Regions from separate parts of the Vibrio chaetopteri genome, predicted to be linked through region 1. Evidence: predicted binding sites of a transcription regulator. Region 1 holds the regulator's gene; the other holds the start of a gene.
The links. The regulator CRP, encoded in region 1, controls carbon source genes, mostly activating them, when cyclic AMP is high. The targets are predictions, from matches to a motif close to TGTGANNNNNNTCACA.

Region 1 (10,927 bases):
TCCAATCCTGCCTCGGTCGCACTGAAAAACTGCTACATCAATTTCGCGATATTCGCCGTCAGCTCAAGCACAGTGTGGTTGATAGTTTATATCGTGAAGCACTTGAGTTTGAACTCAGCCTTGAGAAGCAACAGCAATCCGACCTTGTTGATTGCATTAATGCGTTAACGCTCAGCCCCAAACAGGATGAGGCACTTGTACTCGGCTACTGTCGCCAACTTGGCGCTGAGCACCTCGGGCTTATTTTCTCCAAGCCAGTCAGCGAACTCGCTACCAAATAAACACCACACATGATGCAGTAAGCAGCGCCATACTGGAGTTAAAGCGGCGCCATGCAGTAGGTGTTGCCAGCCAGCGGCGGATAAAGGTGCCAAACCCCACCCATACCGACGACGTTTGTATCTGAACAAGCAAAAAGATCACCGAGATCCCCACCAGCGACCACCAATAGTAGTCACCGCTCAATGCAAATGAACTCACGGCGGTTACCGACATCACCCAAGCTTTTGGATTCAAGTATTGAAATGTCATGGCTTCAAAGCAGGTCATAGGTTTGGCTTTACTATCAGATTCTCCCTTATTGATCCCTGCGGTCAGAATTCGCCAAGCCAAATACAGCAAATACGCGCTACCCAGCCATTTAAGAACTTCCTGAACCATCGGGTAAGTCTGGAAGATCACGCCGAGACCTGCGCCATTCAATAAGATCAAGCTGATCAGACCGAGACCAATCCCAACAAAGTGCGGGATCGATCTAACATAGCCAAAGTTAGCACCCGACGCAGTTAACATGACATTGTTAGGACCCGGTGTCCCCGTCATGACCACGGCAAACAATGCCACTGATAGCAAAAATGACCAATCCATCCCTTTTCTCCCTCTATGATAAAAATTGTATCGATACAATTTCCATAAATACGTTGATTTATTGTTAATTCGAGCACAAAATAACCCTAACAAAGCCATACAGCAGACGCAAAGGGTTTATTGTCACCATGACAATCGAGACGATTACAGTATTCAAGCAAGATCCAGCGCCGATCTACAAACAGATCGCTGATCAGATCGCCACAATGATCGAAGATGGCGCTCTCAAAGCAAACAGTAAACTACCCACTCACCGTTGGCTTGCAGATAAGCTCGGTGTCACGGTAGGAACGATTACCCGAGCCTATGCGGAAGTAGAACGAAGGGGCTTGGTGGAAGCAAAAGTCGGTGCTGGCACCTATGTCTCTGATACCAATAAACCCAGCTGGGTATTCGAGCAAAGCACGGTGGCGCAAGGTGAAATGAACTTTGGTTATAATATTCCGCCTCTGCTCGACAGAAGCGATATGCTAAAACAAGCTATGCAGCGCATCTCAAGCTCGAACTCGCACCTCAACCAATTGATGCTCTATCACCCCCCCGCCGGACTGGATGCTCACCGAACCATAGTCGCCAATTGGCTCAATAATAAAGGCATCAAACTTCCCGCACATAGGATGCTATTTAGTTCAGGCGCGCAGCATGCGATTCAGATGGTACTCGACACCTTCACTCGTGCGGGCGATACCGTCTTGGTCGAAAAGTACACCTACCCGGGTGTGATTAGTTTGGCACGTCAGAATCAATTGACGCTCAAAGGCGTGGACATGGATGAATTTGGCATAACGCCAGAATCGTTGGAGGTATGCTGCCAGCGCTACTCGCCGCGATTTATCTACTTAACGCCAACGCTGCAAAACCCTACCACTGCCATTATGTCTGAAGAGCGCCGCCGCGATATCTTGCGCATCTGTGAGTCTTATGATGTCTACGTGATTGAAGATGAGATCAACGGCCTGCTGATAGAAAAAGCCCCGGCTCCCATGGTTAACTTCGCGCCTGAGCGCGTTATCCATATTGGTGCTTTCTCGAAATGTCTCGCACCCGGTCTACGGGTGGGCTATATGAGCGCCCCGGAAAAGCTTCATCAACATCTGGTGATGACACTGCAAAACCACAGCTGGATGATAAGCCCTCTACTCACTGCCCTAACCTGTGAAATGCTGCTCTCTGGTGATGCAGAGCGAAACCTCACTATCATCCACAGCGAAATGAAAAAGCGTATTGCCATCGCGGTAGACACGCTAGGCGAGTTTGACCTTCGTTATCAACAAGGCGGCTTTCACGTTTGGCTAACCCTACCTGAGCACTGGCGGCTGAGTGAGTTTGTTAGTAGAGCCTCAGAGCAAGGGGTTGTCGTCAAATCGGGCGAGCTGTTTGCACCTCCTGGTGGCTCGGTAGCGCCTGCGGTACGTCTATCGCTGAGCTCGCCACAAACGATCGAGCAGCTACAATTAGGCGTAGATACTCTAAAAGCACTATTGCAATCCAATCCCGTAAGTGAATTTACGTTATGAGCAGCAAACACTTTATCGCCGCCAAAGGGCTAGCCAATCCACACGTCCAGACGCTGATCCCACGCTTTGTACGACGCAAAGCGTTATTTGAGCCGATATGGGAAACCCTGGATACCCCAGATGGCGACTTTGTCGAGCTCGCGTGGAGTGAAGATCCCCATAGACAAAGTGCCCAAAACAAACCTGTGTTTGTTCTATTTCATGGCTTAGAAGGCTGCTTTCACAGCCCTTATGCCAACGGGCTAATGCACGCATTTGCTAAGCAGGGCTGGCTGTCGGTCATGATGCACTTTCGCGGCTGTGGGCCAAACCCGAACCGACTTGCCAGAGCTTATCATTCCGGTGAGATTGGTGATGCGAGACAGTTCATTGAGCTTTTGGATCATCGTTACCCAAATAGTAGAAAGGTTGCCGTAGGCATTTCCCTTGGCGGCAATATGCTCACCAACTATCTCGCTCACTACGGCGATGATACTAAGCTCGATGGCGCAACCGTCATCTCTGCGCCACTCGACTTGGCAGCGTGTGCTAGACGTATTGAACAAGGCTTCTCTAAGGTCTATCGCTCTTACCTGCTCAGTTCGATGAAAAAGAATGCGCTCAACAAACTTCATCTGCTAAGCGAAGTCCTCGGACTGACCGAAGAGCGCATTAAGAACATGAAAAAGCTTTACGAGTTCGATGATTTGATCACTGCTCCGCTGCATGGATTTAAAAATGCCGACGACTACTATCAGCGCTGCTCTGGGCTACCTCGCCTAAGAGAAATCACCGTACCGACTCAGTTTATTCATGCCAAGGATGACCCCTTTATGACACACGAGGTCATTCCAACTTTTAGTCTTCCAAGCCATATCAATTACCAACTGCTTGATCGAGGTGGTCATGTCGGCTTTATGACGGGTAGTTTGCGACGCCCGCGCTTTTGGTTAGAAGAGAGCTTACCAAGCTACTACCGACACTTTATTGACTAGCCAAAAACAGCGATAGATCCCTTTGTGAATCAGCAGTGCTATAATCCTGCGGTCATAGAATTGAGAGGTATTTATGATCATCCCATGGCAACAGATTGACGCAGACACGCTAGATAACCTTATTAAAGAGTTCGTGCTGCGCGAAGGCACCGACTATGGTGAGTCGGAAATATCGCTAGATGATAAAGTTCGCCATGTTCGTAGCCAGCTCGAAAGCGGTGAGGCCGTCATCGTTTTCTCTGAACTGCACGAAACCGTCGACATTAAATCGCGTCGCTCGCTGTAATTTTTCGGTAGCTGCGCAAGTAGCTGCTATATTGAAAGGCTATTGAACTGAAATTGGCCTACAAGGTCTAACTCCTTATGTGAGTTAGCAAATTTATAACGACAATTACAAATACACAGGAAGTGTCATGTCAGCAAAACACCCGATCATTGCTGTAACGGGCTCCTCTGGAGCTGGAACCACCACAACGTCAGAAGCATTTCGCAAGATGTTCAACATGATGAGCGTCAAGCCTGCATTTATTGAAGGTGATAGCTTTCACCGTTTTACTCGCCCAGAGATGGACATCGAGATCCGCAAAGCCAAAGATCAAGGTAAACACATCAGCTACTTTGGCCCCCAAGCGAACGACTTCCCTGCGCTTGAAGAGTTTTTTCGCAACTATGGGCAAAATGGTACTGGCCAGTTCCGCCGCTACCTACACACCTTCGATGAGGCCGTGCCTTATAATCAAATGCCAGGCACCTTCACTCCATGGCAAGACCTGCCAGAGAATAGCGATGTGCTGTTTTATGAAGGCCTACACGGCGGCGTTGTAGATGGCGATGTCAATGCTGCGCAGCACGTTGACCTGCTTATCGGCATGGTGCCTATCGTTAACCTCGAGTGGATCCAAAAATTCGTACGAGACACCCGCGATCGTGGTCACTCTCGAGAAGCGGTTACTGACTCAATTGTTCGCTCGATGGACGACTACTTAAGCTACATTACACCGCAATTTTCACGCACACACATTAACTTCCAGCGCGTCCCAACCGTGGACACTTCAAACCCGCTCAATGCGAAAGGCATTCCGAGTTTGGATGAGAGTTTTGTGGTGATTCGCTTACGTGGTATCAAGAATGTCGACTTCCCGTACTTACTAGCGATGATTGATGGTTCGTTCATGTCACGTCACAACACCATCGTAGTGCCGGGCGGTAAGATGAGTTTTGCGATGGAGCTAATCGTCAGACCAATACTTCAGCAACTTATAGAAACGGGAAAAATAGGTTAGGAAATGTGAGCCAAATCAGCCTGTTTTTTGTATCGTGATCATGTGCACAGTTTTGTATAGATAAATACGCTTTTGACACGATTAAAATCAAGAAAAGCGGCGCAAAAAAGGATACTATTTCTAGGAAATAGAAGATCGCTTGCGCCATCTTCAAAGTGCTTTTATGCTAGTAGGTCTTAACCAACGGGCTTGCTAACAAATATGGAAAGCAGCAAGCATACCCTGCAGAGGAAGTAAGATATATGGTTCTAGGTAAACCTCAAACCGACCCAACGTTAGAGTGGTTCCTTTCACACTGCCACATTCACAAGTACCCATCAAAGAGCACGCTTATTCATGCGGGCGAGAAAGCAGAAACGCTTTACTACATCGTCAAAGGCTCTGTAGCGGTACTGATTAAAGATGAAGAAGGCAAAGAGATGATCTTGTCTTACCTAAACCAAGGTGACTTCATCGGTGAACTTGGCTTGTTCGAAGAGGACCAAGAACGTACGGCATGGGTACGAGCAAAATCACCTTGTGAAGTTGCGGAAATCTCATTCAAGAAGTTCCGTCAGCTTATCCAAGTTAACCCAGACATTCTAATGCGCTTATCTGCTCAGATGGCAAGTCGTCTACAAGTGACTAGCCAAAAAGTAGGTGACCTAGCATTCCTAGACGTAACGGGTCGTATTGCACAGACGCTACTTAACCTAGCGAAACAACCTGATGCAATGACTCATCCAGACGGCATGCAAATCAAGATCACTCGTCAAGAGATTGGCCAAATCGTTGGTTGTTCTCGCGAAACAGTAGGTCGTATTCTTAAGATGCTAGAAGAGCAGAACCTAATTTCTGCCCACGGTAAGACAATCGTGGTTTACGGTACTCGCTAAGAGCACGTAACAAGATTTAAAAAGCCACCCTCGGGTGGCTTTTTTTGTTTCAAATTTATCGTCACCCCTGCGCAGGAATGACGAGCCTTGAGATATCACCCTAACCCCAAATAGTCGTCACCCCTACGCAGGCAGGGGGTCTTCTTTTAGCGCGTCCCAAGCTCAAGTAGATTCCTGCCTACGCAGGAATGACGTGAGCTGTTGTTCCTCCGTCATCTCTGCGTAGAGGCCTGGCCAGTGCAATGACGGCGCTGTAGGGTTTATCGTTACTGATGCGTACTCTCAAAGATTTTGTCCGCAGATGCCGCGACAAAGCCTTGGTAGTAACTGCCATCGGCTAGCTGGTAACGTTTAGCAAACTCATAGAAGCCACCTGGAATCAACTGATCACCATCAGTAAATGCCACGGACACTTTGTCTGCCATGGTCGAGGATTGCTCTAGCAGCACCTCTGGTGAGCCTTTCACTTCCCCGCCCGATTCATTAATCGCAAACCCAGCATCACGAAGGTGCTGATTGACCTCAACTACTTCGGCAAAGCAGTCAAGCTGATTCACGCTCACCGTGAAGTGATTGGCGCCATAACCGTGAGCAGCAAGCCATGAGGCATACTCACTTTCTTGTGCCAACATTTGTAAGTCTTGATAGCTTAAGTCCCACAAACGGCCACCATATAAGAACTCAGCAGAGGAAAGCTTGGCGCTGTCCACCTGTGCCACTAACTTAGCCACGATATCTTGAAGCGATTGAGAGCACTCTTCTACTCGCAACTCGCTGATAAACACCTTAGGAAGCAAAGCATCGCTATGTTCTAGGTGTATCGCAGTCAGCTTTTTGGCTTCAAAGTCGTAATGGCCACTGACCTCGTAACCAAGATCTAGAAACGGCTTAGCTATTGTGTCGATACCCAGTGGCGCGACATTAAAGGTTCGCAGCGCAATATGGTCATTGATAAGCGACTCATCTTCTCTAAGCAAGTCGTGCACCTTATGTGCCGATGGGCACAGGCGAGTGATATAGTCTTGCCACAAGTGGCCAAATAGCGCGTCAACAGTCATAGCACGCTCCTTATAGTTCGATGCCAGGGCTTAAAGTCGCAGGAAGAACGGTGTTATCGCCCTCCATTGATGCCATAGGGTAAGCGCAGTAATCTGCTGCATAAAACGCACTTGGACGAAGGTTGCCAGACGCGCCCGGACCGCCAAACGGCGCATCACCACTGGCTCCTGTAAGCTGACGGTTGCGGTTTACAATGCCTGCTCGAATGTGGTCTGTGAAATATTGCCACTCCTCATCACGCTCTGAGATAAGCCCTGCCGACAAACCAAATCGGGTATCGTTGGACAGCTCTACCGCTTGTTCAAGAGTTTCGTAGCGCACCAGTTGTAGCAGCGGCCCAAAGTACTCTTCATCAGGAAGCTCATCGATATCAGTGGCATCTAACAGTGCTGGCGTCACGAAGGCGGCTTTCAAGCGTTTTGCTTCTACTAGGCTCTTACCGCCTAGCTTCACCAACTCAGCTTGCGCTGCAATAATATGGTCAGCGGCCTGCTCTGAGATCTGCGGGCCCATAAATGGCGCAGGCTGTGCAAACGGCTCATCGATACGGATCTTATTAATAGCAGACACTAGGCTTTCTACTAGTTGATCACCTTTTTCACCAAATGGCACATAAAGGCGTCGTGCGCAGGTACAACGCTGTCCAGCACTGATGTAGGCCGATTGCAAAATGGTGTACACCGCCGCATCAACATCACCAAACGCTTCACTGACGACAAGCGGATTGTTACCGCCCATCTCGAGCGCCAGCATCTTGCCAGGCTGACCAGCAAATTGACGATGCAGGATATGCCCTGTGTTGGCGCTACCAGTAAACAGCACGCCATCAATGCCTTTCGAATCAGCAAGAGCGATACCCGTCTCTTTACCACCTTGAACAAGGTTAATAACACCGGCAGGCAGTCCCACTTCCTCCCAGATTTTCATTGCAAGTTCGCCGACTAGTGGAGTTTGCTCTGAGGGTTTAAAGACCACTGTGTTCCCTGCCAACAGCGCTGGCACGATATGGCCATTTGGCAAGTGTCCCGGAAAGTTATAAGGACCAAACACTGCCATAACACCAAGTGGCCTGTGACGGAGGACGATTTGGTTTCCAGCTGCTTCGCGTTGGTTCTCACCAGTGCGTTGATGGTAAGCACGTATCGAAATGGCAATTTTACCGGCCATCGCGCCGGCTTCAGTGCGGGTTTCCCATAACGGCTTGCCCGTTTCTTTGGCAATCGCAATAGCAATCTCTTCACTACGTTCTTTAACCTTGTCGGCAAACGCCAGCACAATAGCCTCACGTTCCGCAAACGGTCTTTTTTTCCACTCAACAAACGCCTTGCGAGCGGAAGATACTGCCTGATCTACTTGCTCTGGCGTCGCGGATTGACCTTCCCAGATAATATTATTGTCGTATGGTGACAGTGACTGAAACGCGTCACCGAGACCCGCTACCCAGTTGCCCGAGATCCATTGAGTTTGTTGAGACATAGTGAAGTTCCTTTGGTCTTTTAAATGTGGCCGCTGTGAGCGGCCATCTTATTGCTTGTGGAGGCGAGTAACGTCGCTTATTGAGCCAGCATACGAACCATGTCGCCATCAGCAACATTCAGTGCATCCGCCGCCTCAGGAGACAACAATACGGTGCCAGACTCGGCGTCAAACGCCGCTTTAGCCGCCGTCGCACGGAAGTGCTCAAAAGAAGTATTAGCAATCAGGTAGTCCTGTGAACTGGTGTGCTCAGAGACCGACACCTTAGCGCGAAATGAATCTCGTACCGCTTGGATATTACGAAGATCGCATTCAACCGTTGGACCTGCATCGAAGATGTCGACATAGTTCCGACAAGTAAAACCTTCTTTCTCAAGTAGTTTTAATGCAGGACGCGTATTTTCATGCACTTGACCGATAACCGCTTGCGCTTCTTTACTCAGCAGATTGATGTAAATAGGTAGCTTTGGCATTAGGTCGGCAATAAAGCCTTTTTTACCTATACCTGTTAGATAATCTGCCATCGTGAAATCGATCGAGAAGAAGTGCTCTTGTAACCACTGCCAAAACGGTGAGTTACCTTCTGCATCCGACACGCCGCGCATTTCTGCAAAGATGGTTTTAGAAAAGCGCTCTGGGTGCTCTGCCATCATCAAGAAGCGACATTTCGACATTAGGCGTCCATTTAGACCACCTCGAAACTCCGGACGCAAGAACAAGGTACAGATTTCACTACAGCCAGTGTAATTGTTGCCAAAGGTCAAAAGCTTCACCACGTTGTTGACGTTCAGCTTTGGCGATGAGTGCACCACGGTACTTATGTGATAAGAGTAGAAAGGAACATCCCAACCAATCGCACCTTCAATACCCGTTGTCCCTGCGACTTCGCCGGTTTCGGTGTCAAAGCCAACCATCAAATAACCTTCGTCGGTAGGCGCCGTGACATCATGTTTAGCAAAGCTGTATTCAGAGTGGGTAATTCGGTTTGTCAGAAGCTCTTCATTAACGGGAAGAGAAGTGAAACCGTGGCCTGATTCTACCGCGCAAGTATGCAGCGCATCGTAGTCAGACATAGTGATAGGACGAACAACAAGCATCAATAATCCCTCCTGACGCGAACTCTCTCGGAACATCCAAATCCGAGAGAGTATCTAAAAGCCGACTTATCGGCTGTCTGCTTAAACTAGCGTACCAATGGCTTTGTCTAGTTTAGCTAATCCTTCTTCAACTTCTTGTTGAGTGATAACCAGTGATGGTGTGAAGCGCACCACGTTGGCACCGGCAACCAGCACCATCAAACCTTGTTGGCCTGCAGCAACTAATACGTCACGAGCTCGGCCTTGCCACTCTTCGTTAAGCGCAGCGCCAAGTAGCAAGCCTTTGCCACGAATTTCACTAAATAGGTCATATTTCGCGTTGATTTTCTCAAGACCTTCACGGAACCAAGCCTCACGCTCAGCAACGCCTTCTAGTACGTCCTTGCGAGAAACTACATCAACAACCGCCTCTGCTACCGCACACGCGAGCGGGTTACCGCCATAGGTTGAACCATGGGTTCCCACCTTCATGTGAGCGGCCAGTTTTTCTGTGGTTAGCATGGCTCCGATAGGGAAGCCGCCGCCCAGAGATTTAGCCGTGCTCAGAATATCAGGCGTGATACCAAGACCTTGGTAAGCGTAAAAGTTACCGGTACGGCCGTTACCTGTTTGTACTTCATCAAAGATAAGTAGCGCATTGTACTTATCACAAAGCTCACGAACGGCTTGAACGAATTCAGGTTGCGGAGAAACGATACCGCCCTCACCTTGTAGTGGCTCCATCATCACCGCACAGGTTTTCTCAGACATTTGCGCTTCGAGCGCCGCGATATCGTTATAAGGAATGTGTGTCACGTCACCTGGCTTAGGACCAAAACCATCGGAGTAGGCCGCTTGACCACCCACTGTCACGGTAAAGAAAGTACGGCCGTGGAAGCCTTGGTTAAACGCGATGATTTCTGACTTTTCAGTGCCATGTACATCCGCTGCCCAGCGACGCGCAAGCTTAAGCGCTGCTTCGTTCGCTTCTGCACCCGAGTTGGCAAAGAACACGCGCTCAGCAAAGCTCACTTCAGTCAGTTTTTTCGCAAGGCGCAGTGCAGGCTCATTGGTCATTACATTACTTAAGTGCCAAATTTTGTTGGCTTGCTCTGTAACCGCATTCACCATCGCAGGGTGGCAATGGCCTAAACAGCTCACCGCGATACCACCAGCAAAGTCGATATACTCGTTACCTTGCTGATCCCAAACACGTGCACCCTCACCCTTAACTGGAATCATCTCCATAGGGTTATAACAAGGCACCATTACCTCATCGAACCACTCACGAGTTACCGCTTTTTCCGTTGTCATAACACATTCCTTCTTATTACTGCGTGTGGACGAAAAGAGACTGGCCTTTAACGAGACGGTTTTAGGGGAACCTTCTCTTTCCATTGTCGACAGAACATTTTCTATCGACTTTCCACAGATGCAGCATTGTATTTACATTTATTTAACCATAGCAATAGTGAAAAAACCTTTTTAAGCGCACTTTGCGCCGGATTCAATATCGCCTTATGAGTATTTATGCATCATAAATGAATTTGAATGAAGTGTTTTTTGACGAAGGGGCGAAGAAACTGCTCAGGTAAGGTGTTCACTCGCTTTACATCAGTAAAAGCGAATAAATTTGCAAATCCATAAGCTAAACTTATGAGGGATAAGAAAACAAAAAGAGTGATCTAGATCGACTATTTCTGCAACAGGAAGTTACGCAAAAGCTCATGCCCTTGCTCAGTTTTGATAGATTCTGGGTGGAATTGAACAGCGTGAATGTTGAGGATCTTATGACGATAC
Region 2 (10,927 bases), 1.1 Mb from region 1:
AGCCGTGGTCCGCTGTTAGAATCAGCACATCGTCTTCTTGCATCAGTTCAATGACTTCATGGATGCGTGAGTCAAAGTACTCAAGCGCTGCAGCATAACCTGCCACATCACGGCGGTGGCCGTATGCGGAATCAAAGTCGACAAAGTTAGTGAAAACGATGGTGTTATCACCTGCTTTTTGGATTTGCTCTTTCGTTGCTTCGAAAAGCGCAGGAATACCGGTTGCTTTCACTTTTTGAGTGATACCGCAATTGGCGTAGATATCGGCAATCTTACCGATAGAGACCACTTCGCCCTGCTTCTCTTCAACAAGCTTAGTCAGCACTGTTGGCGCTGGCGGCTCAACAGACAGGTCGCGACGGTTACCCGTGCGCTCAAATTGGCCTTTACCCGCACCGATAAATGGGCGCGCAATCACGCGGCCAATGTTGTAATCCTCTAGCTCTTCTCGGGCAATTTGGCAAAGCTCTAGTAGGCGGTCAAGACCGAAAGTCTCTTCATGACACGCGATTTGGAATACCGAGTCTGCAGAGGTGTAGAAGATAGGTTGCCCTGTCTTCATATGCTCTTCACCTAGGTCATCCAGCACTTGCGTGCCTGATGCGTGGCAGTTACCTAGGAAGCCATCAAGGCCCGCGCGATCAAGAATGCGGTCAGTCAGCTCTTTCGGGAAGCTGTTTTGCTTGTCAGTGAAGTAGCCCCAGTCAAACAGAACTGGAACACCGGCAATTTCCCAGTGACCTGACGGAGTATCTTTACCAGAAGATAGCTCAGCCGCGTGACCGTAAGCACCGATGATCTCAACGTCGTCGCGAAGACCAAGAGCAAGCTTACCGGTTGACTCTTTATGAGCCATCGCTAAGCCTAGTTTAGAAAGATTTGGAAGCTTCAATTCGCCGCTGCGCTGATCGTTGTCAGCCAGACCTTTCGCACACTGCTCTGCAATGTGACCCATTGTGTCTGAGCCGACATCACCAAATTTGTCCGCATCCGCGGTAGCGCCAATGCCAAAAGAATCTAACACTAAAATAAATGCACGTTTCATAACTTTCTCTCCGTCCTTATGCTAGGTCTTCCGCACGAATATGGCGGTATACACAAGGCGTTTCTGTATAAGGTTCATCTGAGACAGTAATCGCCGCTTTCAGCGCACTTGCCGCCTCTTGCCACTGAGCTTCACTGCGAGCATGAATCATCGCGAGTGGCTTGTCTTGGTTTGCCGTTTCGCCAAGCCTAATGAATTGGTCGAAACCGACCGCGTAATCGATAGCATCAGTAGCTACGCGGCGACCACCGCCCATACCTACTACTGCCATGCCGATTGCGCGCGTATCCATAGCAGAAACGATGCCTTCGGCATCTGCAAACACCGGCTTAATGATTTCTGCTTTTTCTAGGTAGTTGTCGTAGTTTTCAACAAAATCAGCTGGGCCACCAAGACCTTTCACCATTTTGCCAAAACACTCAGCCGCTTTGCCGTTATCGAGTACCTCGTTAAGCAAAGCTTCTGCTTGCTCTGTATCTTCTGCAAGCTTAGCCAGTACCAACATCTCACTACATAGCGCCATGGTCACTACGTACAAGCGTGAGTTACGGTATTCACCCGTTAGGAACTGCACTGCTTCCCGCACTTCAACAGCATTACCCGCAGACGATGCGAGTACCTGGTTCATATCGGTCAGGATAGCCGTCGTCTTAGTACCCGCACCATTAGCAACAGCAACAATAGAATTCGCCAGCTCTTCCGATGCTTCATAGGTTGGCATGAAAGCGCCCGAGCCCACTTTGACATCCATAACCAGAGATTCTAGGCCTGCGGCTAGCTTCTTCGACAAGATTGACGCTGTGATTAGCGAAATATTATCCACTGTTGCGGTGATATCACGAGTTGCGTAAACACGCTTGTCTGCTGGCGCAAGATCGCCAGTCTGACCAATAATCGCAACACCAGCATCTTTGGTCACTTCACCAAACACATCATTGGTCGGCGTAATGTTGTAACCCGGAATAGATTCCAGTTTATCCAGCGTACCACCTGTGTGGCCAAGGCCACGACCAGAAATCATAGGGACAAAGCCACCGCAAGCGGCAATCATTGGGCCAAGCATTAGCGACGTCACATCACCAACACCACCGGTTGAATGCTTATCGACAATCGGCCCGCCAAAATTCATATGGCTCCAGTCGATAACCATGCCAGAGTCACGCATGGCACAAGTCAGTGCAATACGCTCTGGCATGGTCATTTCATTGAAGAAGATGGTCATCGCAAATGCTGCAATTTGACCTTCTGATACCGTGTCTTTCGCAACGCCTTGAATGAAGAAGTTGATCTCTTCCGCGCTCAGTTCATGACCGTCGCGTTTTTTACGAATAATTTCTTGTGGTAAATACATTAGAGCCTCCACAGCGAAGTGCTGAAGTACAGAATAAGTGTAGGGTAGAAGTTGCGGGATTTGGGAGTGGTGGATTTTACCCCTCCTAGCCTCCCCTTATTAAGGGGAGGAACCACTGGTTCGCTTTCGCATCGCCTTATAAAAAAGTGCAACGTTACGTCAGTAACGAGCAGTGGTTCTCCCCCTTAATAAGGGGGAGCTAGAGGGGGTGAAAGCGCAGAACCAACGACCTACACTCCCGCAAAGTAACTTAGTAAGCGCTAGGATCCGCCGTCTCGTCAGTTACTTCTAATGTATTCAGTAGGTTGGTCAGTAGGCTTGATGCACCAAAGCGGTAGTGCATGTTGTCTGCCCAGTCTGCGCCTAAGATGTCGTCTGCCATTGCTAGGTACGCTGCTGCATCTTCTGCAGTACGTACGCCGCCAGCAGGTTTGAAACCAACTGTCTTTGCTACGCCCATATCGCGGATAACTTCTAGCATCATGCGAGCATATTCTGGCGTTGCGTTAACTGGCACTTTACCTGTTGAGGTTTTGATGAAGTCAGCGCCTGCTTTGATACAGATTTCTGATGCTTTCTTGATCAGAGCTTCTTCTTTTAGCTCGCCGGTTTCGATGATCACTTTCAGAAGAATGTCGCCACACGCTTCTTTACACTGTTTCACTAGCTCAAAACCCACTTCTTCGTTGCCAGCGATAAGTGCGCGGTATGGGAATACTACGTCTACTTCGTCTGCGCCGTAAGCAACTGCTGCTTTGGTTTCTGCTACAGCAATTTCGATGTCATCGTTGCCGTGTGGGAAGTTCGTTACCGTCGCGATACGTACTTCTGGCGTACCTTGTTCGCGAAGGGTTTTCTTAGCAATAGGAATAAAGCGAGGGTAAATACAGATCGCTGCTGTGTTACCCACAGCGGTTTTCGCGTCGTGACACAGTGCGATCACTTTTTCGTTTGTGTCGTCGTCATTTAGCGTGGTTAGATCCATAAGTTTAAGTGCACGTAGAGCTGCTGATTTTAAATCGCTCATTTCTATCTCCGGTCAATATATTCAATTAATTATCTGACAAACACGTCAGCAATAAATGAACGGACTTGGTTCCTTGAAGACTCGGTAGGGCAAACTCACTGCCTTACCAATTGCTATCCTTGTCACCGCACAGTACCTGCTCGTTAAGATCACCTGATTCCTATCTGGGTGAGAACTGGCTCTGGCTGTATAACCCATGAGTCTGCAATAAAGAAAAAACATCACGAGTTACTGAGTAGCCTATACAGTATAGGAGCGATATCTAAAACGGTAGTACTGATTAAAACGCAAACGGTTTGTATCTCAAAAAAAGTTCCGTTGTCCATCATTCATCCCTTATCCCAAAAGGACTATTGAGGTTTTCTGGTCCCCAAAAACCAAAAAAAGCCCCGCAGCAATCTCTTGCTACGGGGCGATTTATAATGGCGTCTATATACTGTTTAACCTAACGCGAGCAATTACATGCCAGCTAGAGTTAGACAGAAGCCTGCAATCGTTGCAGCCATCAGGTTAGATAGCGTACCAGCGATTACTGCTTTCACACCCATGCGAGCGATATCACCGCGACGCTTAGGCGCAAGGCTACCCAGACCACCTAGTAGGATTGCGATAGAAGATAGGTTCGCAAAACCACATAGAGCGAATGAGATGATTGCCTTAGTTTTCTCAGAAAGAACAACTGGCGCTGCTTCGCTTAGGTAAGGGGCAAACTGAGAGTATGCTACGAATTCGTTCGCAACGGTCTTCATACCGATGAACTCACCCGCGATAGTCGCTTCAGACCATGGCACACCTAGTAGGAATGCTAGTGGCGAGAACAACCAACCTAGAATCATTTCTAGACGTAGTTCAGGCATACCAACCCAGCCACCGATGCCACCAAGCATACCGTTAACTAGTGCGATAAGGCCGATGAATGCGATTAGCATTGCACCTACGTTAAGTGCTAGTTGAAGACCTGCTGATGCACCGCCCGCTGCTGCGTCGATAACGTTAGCTGGCTTGTCTTCGCCTTCTGCACTCATGTCATGTAGCTGATCAACTGGCTCTTCAGTTTCTGGCTTGATGATTTTAGCAAACAGAAGACCACCTGGTGCTGCCATGAATGATGCTGCAACTAGGTACTCGATTGGCACACCCATTGATGCGTAACCTGCTAGTACACCACCAGCGATAGAAGCTAGACCACCACACATTACTGCGAATAGTTCAGATTGCGTCATCTTAGGTACGAAAGGACGTACCACTAGAGGTGCTTCTGTTTGACCTACGAAAATGTTAGCTGCTGCTGACATAGATTCCGCACGAGAAGTACCTAGTGCTTTTTGCAGGCCGCCACCAAGAATCTTGATAACCCACTGCATAACACCTAGGTAGTAAAGTACAGAAATAAGCGCAGAGAAGAAGATTAGTGTAGGTAGTACACGGAAAGCGAAGATGAAACCGCCGCCGCCGAATACTTCAAACATTTTACCTGATACTAGGCCACCAAATAGGAATGACGTACCGTCATTACCGTAGTTGATAACGTTAGATACAGCGTCAGAGAAGCTGCGTAGTACTTCTTGTCCCCATGGAACGTAAAGAACGAATGCACCTAGTGCAAATTGGATAGCGAATGCGCCAGCCACGGTTCTGATATTAATAGCTTTGCGGTTGTCAGAAAGCAGTACTGCGATTGCAATAAGTGCGACCATACCAACCAGGCTCATAAACAGGCTCATAGTTTATGACTTCCTTATAATTAATAATTTGGCGTGTAACAAAATTTGAAGCTCAAAAGCGGGGGCGATTATACAAACCCACAGAAAAGAAAGTAGTACCCCCCTCACACTTTCGTCCTGAACACATGGGGGATACACTAAAGTTTGCGACCTAGATCACAAAAAGCAAGTGCAAACGATTTCGAATTCACAAATTAACGCATTTTTAGTCACAAAATCTAAACGTCAATTTGCCATTATTTGATAACTGTGAGGCAACCGTTTGCCCAGATTCATTTCGCAGCTCAATTAAAGACGTTAGCACCATGTTTACCATTTTGGGTTCGTTAGGAAGCCCTTGATAACCACTTAATGGCATATCAGGGGCATCCGTTTCTATTAACAAACTTTCCAACGGAATCGCGGCGATAGTAGCGCGTGTTTTCTTCGCTCTTGGATACGTGATCACACCGCCAACACCGATTTTTAACCCCAATTTGATGAAATCCATTGCCTGTTGAACGCTACCGCTAAATCCATGAACCACACCACTATATTTAGGAGGATTGCGTTTTAATAACGCCACCAAATCCTGATGCGCTTTTCGACAATGGAGTAAAATCGGCAATTGGCTCTGGTTAGCAATATCAATCTGAGCGTTGAGATACTGTTTTTGCAGCGTTTCATTTTCCCGGCCATGGTAGAAATCCAGACCGCATTCACCAATAGCGACACACTTTTCAGGCACTGAAGAGACAACCCTTGAGGCCAAATTATCCAGACTGTGTTCACTCAACCCATCGAGAAACTGTGGATGAAAGCCGAGTGCGTAATAGATGTCTTCATTCTGCTCACTAAGTATTTGAACGGCTGCCCAGTTACTTTCATTAATAGCAGGGACAATGATTTTCTCGACCCCTTGCTGTTTCGCATCGCTGAGCACTTGCTGCAAATCTTTTTGCTGTGCAAGTAAATCTAAATGACAGTGACTATCTATCATCGTCTTGCGGCTCTTTCTTGTATGGCACACAACTGCGCCTATTTTCTGGTGTTAAACCAAGTGACTCACACCATTGATCATATCTAGCAAGCCATCTCTTGAACAACTTCAACATGATGCTCCGCTCCTTCATCTAAAAACATTGTAATCGATTGCAATAACAAGATGTTGCGCTTCGATATACAAAGAATAGCTGTAATAGTTAGTGTTTTGTCACTAAGTTGTGACTTACACCTCAATGCTGCCATGCAAGGCGTTTTTTTTGCACACGCAAACGATAAAATGTCGCACATTGTTTGTAAACTGAACGGTTTGCTATCAGCATGACTGTTCATATATTTACAAACGACTACTTTCTAGGCACGAGTAATTTGGACATCGCCTAGCCTATCGAAACGTCAATGATGCCCCATCATTCGACACTATAAGGGAATTGATCGTGAAAAAAACTATTCTAAAAATGTCTGCACTTGCAGTGGCAGTAACTTCTTTTGGTGCATTCGCAGCAAAACCAGCAGTGGTTTACGATACAGCCGGTAAATTCGACAAATCGTTTAACGAAGCTGTATTCCAAAACGGTGTTAAAGTTTTCAATGCAGACAAAGGCATCAAAGTACGTGAATTTGAACCACAGAATGAAGCACAGCGCGAGCAAGGCCTACGCCGTCTAGCAAGCCGTGGTTTCACTCCAATCGTGGCGGTCGGCTTTAACATGGCATCTGCTGTTGAAAAAGTCGCGACTGAATTCCCAGACATTCAATTCACTATCATCGATATGGTAGTCGACAAGCCAAACGTTCAATCTATCGTCTTTAAAGAGCACGAAGGTTCATTCCTAGTGGGTGCGCTTGCCGCTAAAGCGTCTAAGACAGATAAAGTAGGCTTCGTTGGTGGTATGGATATCCCATTGATTCGTAAGTTCGAGTGTGGCTACCGCCAAGGTGCGAAATACGCAAACCCACAAATCGAAACCTTCCAAAACATGACTGGCTCTACGCCAGCAGCATTTGCTGACCCAGCAAAAGGCTCTGAGCTTGCGAAATCACAGTTCTCTAAAGGCGCTGACGTTATTTACGCAGCAGCTGGCGGCACAGGTATGGGTGTTTACCAAGCAGCGAAAGATGCGGGCAACTTCGCTATCGGTGTTGACTCAAACCAAAACCACCTACAACCAGGCACTATGCTGACTTCAATGGTTAAGAAAGTAGGCGTTGCCGCTTACAACACATGGGAAGATGCAGAGCAAGGCAATTGGGAAGCTGGCATCAAGGTACTAGGTCTTAAAGAAGGTGCGGTTGAGTGGGCATACGATGACTACAACAAAGATCTGATCACACCAGAAATGAAGACTTACCTAGATGGTCTTAAAGCTGACATCGTATCAGGCAAAATCGCCGTTCACGACTACATGTCTGACAACACATGTAACATCTAACGACTTCTCATTCAGAATGAAGGCCTAGGATTGGTATTTTTATCAATAACCTAGGCAACCATAACAACGCCGTTGCCCTCAAGCAGCGGCGTATAATTATAAGGCAGTATCTAGTGACACATGGACAACCTATTGCCATCGAACTCAAGCAGATCGATAAGCGATTTGGCGCGGTGCACGCCAACAAAACTATCGACCTCAAAGTTCCGCAAGGCACGATTCACGGCATCATTGGTGAAAATGGTGCAGGCAAGTCCACTCTTATGAGTATTATTTACGGTTTTTACCACGCAGATGCAGGCGAGATGACCGTCAATGGCGAACGTTACAAGCCAGCGAACTCTCAAGAAGCCATCAAGGCAGGCATCGGCATGGTGCACCAACACTTTATGTTGGTGGAAACTTTTACCGTACTCGAGAACATTGTTCTCGGCGCTGAAGATGGATGGAAGCTACAAGAGAGTCTTGGCAAGGCTAAGAAGAAACTCAAAGCACTGGCCGAAGATTATGGTTTGGAAGTCCCTTTAGACGCCATTGTTGGCGAGCTTCCGGTAGGTCTTCAGCAGCGAGTGGAAATCTTAAAAGCGCTCTATCGCGGAGCAAAGATCTTGATCCTCGATGAGCCAACCGGCGTGCTTACTCCTCAAGAAGCGGATCACTTATTTAAGATCCTCGACAAACTGCGTCAGCAAGGTACCACTATTATGATCATCACGCACAAGCTGCGTGAAGTATTGGCGATCACCGATAACATCTCCGTTATGCGCCAAGGGGCGATGGTAGAGCATGTTGTTACCGCCGACACCAATAAAGAGCAACTGGCTGAGCTGATGGTGGGACGCAAAGTTCGCCTCAAAGTCGATAAGTCAGAAGCCACTCCAAAGAAAGAGCTGATCAAAGTCGACAACTTACAGTACTTCGATGACGCAGGCGTCGAGCGCGTGAAAAGCGTGAGCTTCGGAGTGCGTCAAGGCGAAGTCGTCGGTATCGCTGGTGTTTCTGGCAACGGGCAATCAGAAATACTCGCCCTGCTTTCCGGCATCCTCCAGCCTTATTCTGGGAGCATTGACATCAACGGCAGCCACATTGATAAGCACACCATGCTCGATCCGCAGCAAGTTCGCGCGATTGGTGTGGGGCATATTCCAGAGGATCGCCACAAACAAGGGCTTATCAACAAGTTCGAAGCGCAGGAAGCCTATATCCTTGGCTACCATCACCTGCCGCAATACAACAAAGGTCTTTTGCAAGACAAGCAGGCCATCAAAGAGAGCTGTCAGGCGAGCATGGATAAGTGGGATGTGCGTCCTAACGACACCACTCTGAAAACCGCTAACTTCTCCGGTGGTAACCAGCAAAAACTGGTGATTGCCCGTGAAATGGAGCAAAACCCGGATGTGCTTTTGGTCGGACAGCCAACCCGTGGGGTTGATATCGGCGCCATTGAATACATCCACCAGCAAATCATTGCAGCGCGTGATGCCGATAAGGCAGTACTTTTAGTCTCGGTAGAGCTTGATGAAATCTTAAGCCTTTCTGACCGAATTCTGGTCGTGTTCGATGGCGCGATTGTCGGCGAAGTTTCGATTAAAGATGCCGATGAGAAAACCTTAGGTCTTATGATGGCAAACATCATGCCTGACCACCTTAAATCGGCAGCCGCCGATCAGCCACAAGGAGAAAGTGCATGAGCCAAGCAAAAGTTCCAGCTTGGGTAACCGTGGCTCTGCTACCAGCGATTAACGTGTTGGTGGCGTTCCTAGTGTCTGCCCTGCTGTTTATGTATATCGACATCAATCCGATTGATGCCGCAAAAGTGATGTGGACGGGTGCCTTTGGCTACGCCGAAGGCTTTGGCTACACCATGTATTACGCCACAGGCTTTATTTTTACCGGACTTGCTGTTGCCGTCGCGTTTCACGCGGGTCTGTTTAACATCGGTGGTGAAGGTCAAGCTTACATTGGTGGCCTCGGTGTCGGTCTTATCTGTCTCACCTTAGGCGAATATGCCCCTTGGTATATTGTGTTTCCGGTAGCGATTGTTGTCGGCGGCTTATTTGGCGCAGCTTGGGCATTTATCCCTGCTTACTTACAAGCCAAACGCGGCTCACACATCGTGATCACCACCATCATGTTTAACTTTATTGCCTCATCGCTGATGGCGTATTTGTTGGTCGATATCCTCAAGCCAGAAACGACAATGGCAACAGAAAGCCGTGTCTTTGCAGTTTCAAGTTGGCTACCAAAGATGCATGAGATCCTCGCGGTCGTTGGGATTGAGATGGCACCAAGCCCAATGAACCTGAGCTTTATCTTTGCTCTTTTATGCTGTGTGTTTGTGTGGCTACTGATGTGGCACTCACGCTGGGGTTACGAAATCCGCTCTGTGGGCTCTAACCCATCAGCTGCTGATTACGCAGGCATCAAGTATGTGAAAATCATCATCTTAACCATGCTTATCTCTGGCATGTTGGCAGGCTTCTTTGGCCTCAACGTACTTCAAGGTGAACTGCACCAAATCAAGCTGAACTTCGTTGAAGGCTTTGGCTTTACCGGTATCGCTGTCGCACTTATGGGTCGTAACCACCCGGTAGGTGTACTGCTGGCAAGCTTGCTGTTCGGCTTCTTATACCAAGGCGGTGCGGAGCTGAGCTTTGAGTACGGTGTTGACCGAAACATCGTTGTGGTACTGCAAGGTTTGGTGATCCTATTCTCTGGCGCACTGGAGCACATGTTCCGTCCTTCTCTAGAGAGAACCTACCTCAAACTGTTCGGCAAAAAACAAGCTGAACAACAAGCAGAGAAAGGAGTCGCTTGATTATGTTTGAAACGATTATTCTCATGCTTGATGCCACAATGCGTGTGGCAACCCCGCTTATCCTTGCCTCACTTGCCGGTATGTTTTGTGAACGCTCGGGTATCGTTAACATCGCTCTAGAAGGCAAGTTGCTCGCGTCGGCGTTTGCTGGTGCAGCTATGGCACATATTACTGGCTCGGCTTGGCTTGGTCTGTTTGCAGGCATTGGCGTATCTGTGTTACTTGCCCTGCTCCACGGCTTTGCTTCGATCACCCACCGCGGAGATCAAGTGGTCAGTGGTATGGCAATCAACATCCTCGCTGCCGGTCTCACCATTACCCTTGGTCGTCACTGGTTCCAACAAGGTGGTCAAACACCAGCACTATCTGGCAACGCACGATTTGCGCCTATCACCTTCCCGGGTGCTGATGCGGTTGCGGATGTGCCTGTGCTTGGTCTGCTTTACTCAGAGCTTATCAGTGGTCACTCGATTCTGGTTTACATGGTGGTGTTCATCGTCCCAGCTTGCTGGTACCTGCTATTTAAGACGCGCTTTGGACTTCGTCTG

Region 2: the regulator CRP is predicted to act here: its motif matches at 5,293-5,308, upstream of PG915_RS13375 (NupC/NupG family nucleoside CNT transporter).

What each region holds. Positions count from the first base shown of each region.
Region 1 covers NZ_CP115920.1:527,876-538,802, reverse strand. Annotated here, with positions in the region: gene PG915_RS02435 (TIGR02444 family protein) at 1-281, shown strand, start outside; gene PG915_RS02430 (LysE family translocator) at 271-867, opposite strand; gene PG915_RS02425 (PLP-dependent aminotransferase family protein) at 996-2,384, shown strand; gene PG915_RS02420 (hydrolase) at 2,381-3,358, shown strand; gene PG915_RS02415 (YheU family protein) at 3,432-3,644, shown strand; gene PG915_RS02410 (phosphoribulokinase) at 3,772-4,641, shown strand; gene crp (cAMP-activated global transcriptional regulator CRP) at 4,884-5,516, shown strand; gene PG915_RS02400 (DUF1338 domain-containing protein) at 5,783-6,574, opposite strand; gene astD (succinylglutamate-semialdehyde dehydrogenase) at 6,585-8,051, opposite strand; gene astA (arginine N-succinyltransferase) at 8,129-9,148, opposite strand; gene PG915_RS02385 (aspartate aminotransferase family protein) at 9,230-10,441, opposite strand; gene PG915_RS02380 (aminodeoxychorismate/anthranilate synthase component II) at 10,822-10,927, opposite strand, start outside.
Region 2 covers NZ_CP115920.1:2,943,593-2,954,519, forward strand. Annotated here, with positions in the region: gene PG915_RS13360 (phosphopentomutase) at 1-1,045, opposite strand, end outside; gene deoA (thymidine phosphorylase) at 1,062-2,396, opposite strand; gene deoC (deoxyribose-phosphate aldolase) at 2,647-3,423, opposite strand; gene PG915_RS13375 (NupC/NupG family nucleoside CNT transporter) at 3,882-5,147, opposite strand; gene PG915_RS13380 (TatD family hydrolase) at 5,353-6,126, opposite strand; gene PG915_RS13385 (DUF5363 family protein) at 6,116-6,241, opposite strand; gene PG915_RS13390 (BMP family lipoprotein) at 6,566-7,561, shown strand; gene PG915_RS13395 (ABC transporter ATP-binding protein) at 7,675-9,252, shown strand; gene PG915_RS13400 (ABC transporter permease) at 9,249-10,379, shown strand; gene PG915_RS13405 (ABC transporter permease) at 10,382-10,927, shown strand, end outside.